DNA from 2 places in the Bradyrhizobium sp. BLXBL-03 genome. Region 2 is predicted to be linked to the other one. Evidence: riboswitches for the same ligand, from Rfam matches in the RefSeq annotation. Region 2 holds a riboswitch; the other holds the start of a gene.
The links. Region 2 has a riboswitch for ZMP and ZTP ahead of purH (bifunctional phosphoribosylaminoimidazolecarboxamide formyltransferase/IMP cyclohydrolase). Riboswitches for the same ligand answer to the same signal wherever they lie in the genome.
Positions count from the first base shown of each region.

Region 1: linked by a shared signal. The riboswitch ahead of glyA (serine hydroxymethyltransferase) and the one ahead of purH (bifunctional phosphoribosylaminoimidazolecarboxamide formyltransferase/IMP cyclohydrolase) in region 2 are both predicted to bind ZMP and ZTP.

Region 1 is NZ_CP182470.1:5,384,090-5,387,734, reverse strand. Features, by position in the region: gene ACNJX9_RS26015 (excinuclease ABC subunit A) at 1-837, opposite strand, end outside; gene ACNJX9_RS26010 (hypothetical protein) at 924-1,112, opposite strand; partial or broken gene ACNJX9_RS26005 (DMT family transporter) at 1,201-1,473, shown strand; ZMP/ZTP riboswitch at 1,600-1,685, shown strand; gene glyA (serine hydroxymethyltransferase) at 1,720-2,997, shown strand; gene ACNJX9_RS25995 (hypothetical protein) at 3,050-3,331, opposite strand.
Region 2 is NZ_CP182470.1:332,110-335,754, forward strand. Features, by position in the region: gene ACNJX9_RS01605 (heparinase II/III family protein) at 1-1,173, shown strand, start outside; ZMP/ZTP riboswitch at 1,233-1,314, shown strand; gene purH (bifunctional phosphoribosylaminoimidazolecarboxamide formyltransferase/IMP cyclohydrolase) at 1,339-2,931, shown strand; gene ACNJX9_RS01615 (MFS transporter) at 3,043-3,645, opposite strand, start outside.

The DNA.
Region 1 (3,645 bases), 3.4 Mb from region 2:
CTTCATCATCGCGCTGGTCGTATTGGCGAATGTCTCCATGACGTAGCGACGGGCGCCGGTGAAAGTGCCTTGATAGCTCGGCTCCTCCTTGCGCCGGAGGGCTCTCCGAACCTCCTTGGCGTCGTAACCGGCGTAAACCGGCACCGTGGGTTGCTCGTCCGTGAACAGAATCCAGTCACGGTCCTTTTTCGGAAGCTCGCGCCACGGCCTGTCCACGTCGTAGCCAAGCGTCGTCAGGATATCGCGCAGGTTCTGGCCGTGCCATGCGGTCGGCCACGCCGCGACGGCGCGCTGGCGGATGGTGAGGGTATCGTCGGGCACCATCGAGCGTTCGGTCACGTCGTAGACGCGCCCGAGGCCATGGCACTTCGGGCAGGCCCCTTCCGCTGAATTGGGCGAGAACGACTCGGCATAAAGCAGAGGTTGCGACTTCGGATAGTCGCCGGCGCGCGAATAGAGCATGCGCAAAAGGTTCGACAGCGTCGTGACGCTGCCGACGCTCGATCTCGTGGTCGACGATCCCCGCTGCTGCTGCAGCGCCACCGCCGGAGGCAGCCCTTCGACCTCGTCCACCTCAGGCACAGCCATCTGGTGGAACAGGCGACGGGCGTAGGGCGACACGGATTCCAGGTAGCGCCGTTGCGCCTCGGCATACAGCGTCCCGAATGCCAGAGACGATTTTCCGGAGCCGGATACGCCGGTGAACACGACCAGCGCGTCCCGGGGAATGTCGACGTCCAGGTTCTTCAGATTGTGCTCGCGCGCCCCGCGCACCCTGACAAATCCCGGAGCCGATTGCTGCGAGCGCGCGCTTGGTTTGTGCACCTTCTGGTCCATGCTCGTCCCGTCGTCCTCGGGACGACAACTGCGTCAAAGTCCCCACGATCCAAAGAAACGGGTCGCGGTCTGGCCGCCGCTGGCATCTACCCTCTTTGTTTGTCTTCTGCGCTTCGTCCGTCGGAGCTTCTTGAGCGTTCTTCGAAGCGATCAGCGCCCTTGGCGAGATCCTGCCCCGTCTTGCTCTCGCGTTTCGCTTCGTCCTTGGCAGCTGCCTCGCGCAAGCCCTCAGCGGCCCGCTTTCCGGCTTCCGATGATTTTCGCTCGTGATCCATTGGTTGCTCCCTTCGTCGTGAGGACGCTCCTCCAGGAATAGTTTCTTATCCAGCTTTCGGGGCTATCCTGCTCAGCCGTAGATTTCCAATGAGATCGCCTGGGCTTTGTTCCTTCTCCGCCGGGCTGCTCTCCCGCGATGTAGTCCCTCTACGAGTTAGGAGGGCGTGGACGGGCGGCATCTTCGGTGCGATGTTCATTGCCACCAGCATCGCCATGGTGCCCCGGCTTGGCGTCACGTCAGTGGCAACGCTCATCATCGTCGGGCAATTGCTGAGCTCACTGGCATTCGACCAACTCGGCTTCTTCGGCTTGCCGCGACAGCCCATCACGGTCCTGCGAGGAATCGGCGTTGTGTGTCTCATCACGGGCATGACTCGTACGCGGATAGCTTGTCCGCCAGGGGTGAGCCGCGGCCGCACGAACTGGCAGTTGCAGACGGCTCGCAGGTCGGCTAACTTTCCTTTGCGAAGAGCCCCGTGCTCATTCGTCCGTTCGCGCGACTGGCGAGCTAACGTGGAAACGACCACGGTGAAGCGCGAATGGTTCCGACGCCGATCGCCTGGGCAACCCATCTGCTGGAACAACAGCGTGTTGAGGAGCCCGAGCATGCCTTCATTTCGCAACGAACTGTCGATCAACGATTCTGAGATCGCCGCCGCCCTCGCGGGGGAGGAGCGCCGTCAACAGGACGGCATCGAACTGATTCCGTCGGAGAATTACACCTATCCGGAGGTGCTCGAACTGCTCGGATCGGTCTTCACCAACAAATATTCCGAGGGATATCCTGGACGCAGATATTACGGCGGCCAGCACTATACGGACGAAATCGAGAACCTCGCACGGCAGCGGGCCTGCTCGCTGTTTCGTGCCGAGCACGCCAACGTTCAGCCGCTTTCGGGATCACCGATGAATCAGGCCGTCTATCTCGGCCTGTTGAATCCCGGCGACACCATTCTCGCCATGGACCTCTCCCATGGCGGCCATCTCACCCACGGCGCGCCGGTGTCCCACATGGGGCGTTTGTTCAACTTCATGCGCTACAAGACGACCCCATCATCAGGCGCGATCGATTTCGACGAATTGCGCGCAATTGCGCGTAAAGCGCGTCCGAAGATGGTTTTGTGCGGCTACAGCTCCTATCCGCGCGACCTCGACTATGTCGCTTTCAAAAGCGTTGCCGACGAAGTTGGCGCGCTCACGATGGCTGACGTCAGCCATTATGGCGGATTGGTTGCCGCTGATGTCATGCGCAATCCGCTTGATGCCGGCTTCGACGTCATGACAACGACATCGCACAAGACGCTGCGCGGCCCCCGAGGCGGGATCATCCTGTGCCGGAGGGAAATTGCGGGGCGGATCGATGCGTCCGTCTTTCCAGGTCTCCAGGGCGGACCTCACATGAATGTCGTGGCCGGGATTGCCGTGACGCTCAAAAGGGCGGCGACCCCGGATTTCCAGGGTTACGCGCGGCAGGTCTTGCGCAACGCGAAGGTTCTCGCCGACACACTGATGGAGCGCGGCATGAAGCTGGTGACGGACGGGACCGACAATCACATGATGGTCGTCGATACGGCAGCGTCCGTCGGACTCGACGGGCGAGCCGCCGAGGAGGTGCTCGACGCCATAGCCATCACCACGAACAAGCAGGTTATTCCAGACGATCCGCGCCCGCCGCTCAGGCCGAGTGGAGTTCGCCTCGGGACACCGGCGGCGACCACGCGTGGCATGGGAGAGACCGAAATGCGTCGCATCGGCGAGTTCATTGCGGCTGCGCTGCGGGCCAACGGCGACGATGCGGTCCTCGCGCGCCTCAGGTCAGAGTGCGTGGAGATGTGCCGCGCCTTCCCTGTCCCAGGTGTGGTGTCCGGGTCCGGAGCGAGCTGATCGGCCGTCCCCCCGCGCCGGAGGCGGAAGTGTCCGATTGCCGGGAAAGGTCTCAGTGACCGCTTGTTTCAGCACCGTGAAGTTCAAGCAGCAGTCCGAGCGCAAACTTAGCTGAAAGCTCATCTGCGAAAAAAGGTGATGCGAGCGAACCAAATGGCCGCATCGCACAGGCAAGACTAGCAAATCTCTGCGATTGCAATCCCAATCCGAAGGCGGCGGCCACGTCCAGAACAAGACAAGAGAGATAGACCGCAGTGACGATATATCTCGTCGGTTTTGGGACAACGCCGCGACCAAGGCGCCTCAACTTGTTTTCGATCAGCGGGACGTCCATTTCATCAACCTTCGCAGAGCCGCCTCGCTTGCTCAAGAGTTGAAGACCTTATCCCGCGTGGGTTCCATCATGACCAGAAAGAGCACGATGAACAATACGACCGCGATAGGGTATGCGAAGATCAACAGAACCGAAGCCAACATGACTTCGCCGCGCGCTCCGAAGAAAATGGAGCCAGTTCGAGCGGCATGACGATGCCGACGCCCGAGCTACTTCCGCCGATGACTGCCACCACAACGCAGATTGCAACCCTCTTCAAGAACAGGGCGAGCACGAAGCAAACTAGTGCGACGGCCTTCCGTCTGGTGCATCAA
Region 2 (3,645 bases):
GCGCTGTGCTACACCACGCTTTGTCTCGCCAATCAGGCCCGCCATATCCGCAGCGCATCGAAAAAGCTCTCCGACGAGTTGCAGCGGCAGATCCTCCCCGACGGCGGCCACATCTCGCGCAATCCGGGTGCGCTGATCGAGCTCCTGATCGATCTGTTGCCGCTGCGGCAGACCTTTGCCGCGCGCAACATCGCGCCGCCGCCGGCGCTGCTCAATGCGATCGACCGCATGATGCCGATGCTGCGCTTCTTCCGGCACGGCGACGGCAATTTCGCTTTGTTCAACGGCATGAGCGCGACGCCATCGGATCTGCTCGCGACGTTGCTCGCCTATGATGATACCCATGGCGCGCCGATGGCGAACATGCCGCACACCGGCTTCCAGCGCCTCGATGCCGGCCCCACCACTGTCATCGTCGACACCGGCGCGCCGCCGCCGCCCGGCGTCAGCCACGACGCGCATGCCGGTTGCCTGTCGTTCGAACTGTCCTCCGGCATCAGCCGCATCGTCACCAATTGCGGCATGCCGACCACAGGCCGCGACAATTGGCGGCCGTTTGCGCGCGGCACCGCGGCGCATTCGACGCTGACTTATCACGACACCTCGTCCTGCCAATTCGTCGAGATGTCGGCGATGAAGCGGCTGCTGCACGGCGCGCCTGTCATCAGCGGCCCTCATGAGGTCGAGAGCTATCGCGAGGTCGTCGAGGGCGGCACGCTGCTGACGACCTCGCACAATGGCTATCTCGCCAAGTTCGGCGTGATCCATCGGCGCGTGCTGATGGTCGCCAATGACGGCACGCGGATCGACGGCGAGGACACGCTGTCGCCGCCGCAAGGCGCGCGGCTCAAGGGCGCTGACGCCGATTTCGCGCTGCGCTTTCATCTGCATCCCGCGGTGAAAGCGAGCCGGCTGTCGGATGCGCGCGGCGTCATGCTGGTGCTGCCGAACCGCGACGTCTGGACCTTCGAGGCCATGGACGACAAGGTCGAGCTCGAGGACAGCGTGTTCCTGGCCGGCAATGACGGCCCGCGTCGCACCGCCCAGATCGTGATCCGCCAGGATGCCCGCCAGGCGCCTACGATCCGCTGGAGCTTTGTGCGCTCCACCGCCTCGCCCGCGGTCACCAATGCCCGCCGCAACGCGCGGCGGGAGCCGGAACTTCCGCTGTAGACGCACTCGATTCGGTCCCATCTCGTCGTTGTGAAAACGGTCAAAAGCTGCTATCGAGCGCTCGTTCGCGCGACTGGCGACCTTGGATGGAGCACCATCGGGAAGCGCGACACGTATCCGCCGCGCGCCTGGGCATAGACACTCCCTGAACAGAGGATCTTGCTCATGACTGACCATCCCCGCCGCGTCACCCGCGCCCTGCTCTCCGTCTCCGACAAATCGGGCCTGACCGAGTTCGCCAAGGCGCTTGCCGCGCATGACGTCGAGCTGGTCTCGACTGGCGGCACCGCAAAGGCGATCGCCGCGGCCGGCCTCAAGGTGAAGGATGTCTCGGACCTCACCGGCTTCCCCGAGATGATGGATGGCCGCGTCAAGACGCTGCATCCGAAGGTGCATGGCGGCCTGCTCGCAATTCGCGACAACAAGGAACATGCCGAGGCGATGAAGGCGCACGGCATCGCGCCGATCGATCTCCTCGTCGTCAACCTCTATCCGTTCGAGGCCACCGTCGACAAAGGCGCCGGCTTCGAGGATTGCATCGAGAATATCGACATCGGCGGTCCCGCGATGATCCGCGCCGCCGCGAAGAACCATGACGACGTCGCGGTCGTGGTCGAGGCGGACGACTACAAGGCCGTGCTCGACGAGCTCGCTGCCAACAACGGCGCGACCACGCTGAAGCTGCGCCGGCGGCTTGCGGCAAAGGCCTATGCCCGCACCGCGGCCTATGACGCCGCCATTTCCAACTGGTTCAACCGGCAGCTCGGGATTGACGCACCCGACTTCCGCGCCTTTGGCGGCAGACTGATCCAGTCGCTGCGCTACGGCGAGAACCCGCACCAGACCGCGGCGTTTTACGCGACGCCCGACAAGCGCCCGGGCGTTTCGACCGCGCGGCAGCTCCAGGGCAAGGAGCTCTCCTACAACAACATCAACGACACCGACGCGGCCTATGAGTGCATCGGCGAGTTCGACACCAAGCGCACTGCCGCCTGCGTCATCGTCAAGCACGCCAACCCTTGCGGCGTCGCTGAAGGCGCGAACCTCGTCGAGGCCTATCGCAAGGCGCTGGCCTGCGATTCCACCTCCGCCTTCGGCGGCATCATCGCGATGAACCGGCCGCTCGATGCCGACACCGCGCGCGAGATCACGAAGATCTTCACCGAGGTCATCATCGCGCCTGACGCCAGCGAAGAGGCGATCGCCATCATCGGCGGCAAGAAAAACCTGCGCCTGCTGCTCGCAGGCAGCCTGCCCGATCCCCGCGCGCCGGGCCTCACGGCGAAGACGGTGGCCGGCGGGCTTCTGGTGCAGAGCCGCGACAACGCCGTGGTCGACGACATGACGTTCAAGGTCGTCACCAAGCGCGCGCCGACCGAAACCGAAATGCGCGACCTGAAGTTCGCGTTCCGGGTGGCAAAGCACGTCAAGTCCAACACCATCATCTACGCCAAGGATCTCGCCACCGTCGGCATCGGCGCGGGCCAGATGAGCCGTGTCGATTCAGCCCGGATCGCGGCACGCAAGGCGCTGGATGCGGCCAACGAGCTGAAGCTGGCGGAGCCGCTGACCAAGGGCTCGGTGGTGGCGTCGGACGCGTTCTTCCCGTTTGCCGACGGCATGCTCGCCTGTATCGAGGCCGGCGCCACCGCGGTGGTGCAGCCCGGCGGCTCCATGCGCGATGACGAGGTGATCAAGGCCGCCGACGAGCATGGCATCGCCATGGTGTTCACGGGGACAAGGCACTTCCGGCACTGATCTCACCGCCGTCATTCCGGGGCGCGCGCAGCGCGAACCCGGAATCTCACGCAACAACCTCTTAATTCCGGGTTCATCGCTCCGCGATGCCCCGGAATGACGATGGAGAGGCTACTCCCGCACCCGCATCAACAACGCGAATCCCGTCACGAAAAACACGACCAGCACGGCCATGCCGGCCTTCTGGCTGGCGGTGGCCGCGGTGATCACGCCGATCAGCAGCGGGCCGATGAAGGACGTTACCTTCCCGGTCAGCGCGAACAGGCCAAAATACTGGGCGATGCGATCCTTCGGCGCGAGACGGATCAGCAGCGTGCGCGAGGCCGCCTGAAGCGGACCGCCGGCCGCGCCGATCAGGCAGCCGAGCACGATATAGGCACGCTCGGCGGCGGCGCCGAACAATGGCCCGCCGGGCACCGGCGGCGCGACCCTGACGAACAACACGCTGTCCTTGTCCACCAGCAGGATCGCCGCGACCGAAAGCAGCAGGATCAACATGCTGCCGGCGATGACGCGCTTCGGACCAAGGTAGTCATCGAGCTTGCCGCCGAGCCAGGCACCAAAGGTGCCGGCGATGGCGAGGATGATGCCGAACGTGCCGATCTGGATCGTGTGCCAGCCAAAGGTGCCGGCCGCATAGATGCCACCGAAGGCGAACAGCGAGACAAGACCATCCGTGTAGATCATGTTGGCAAGCAGAAACGCGGCGAGCGA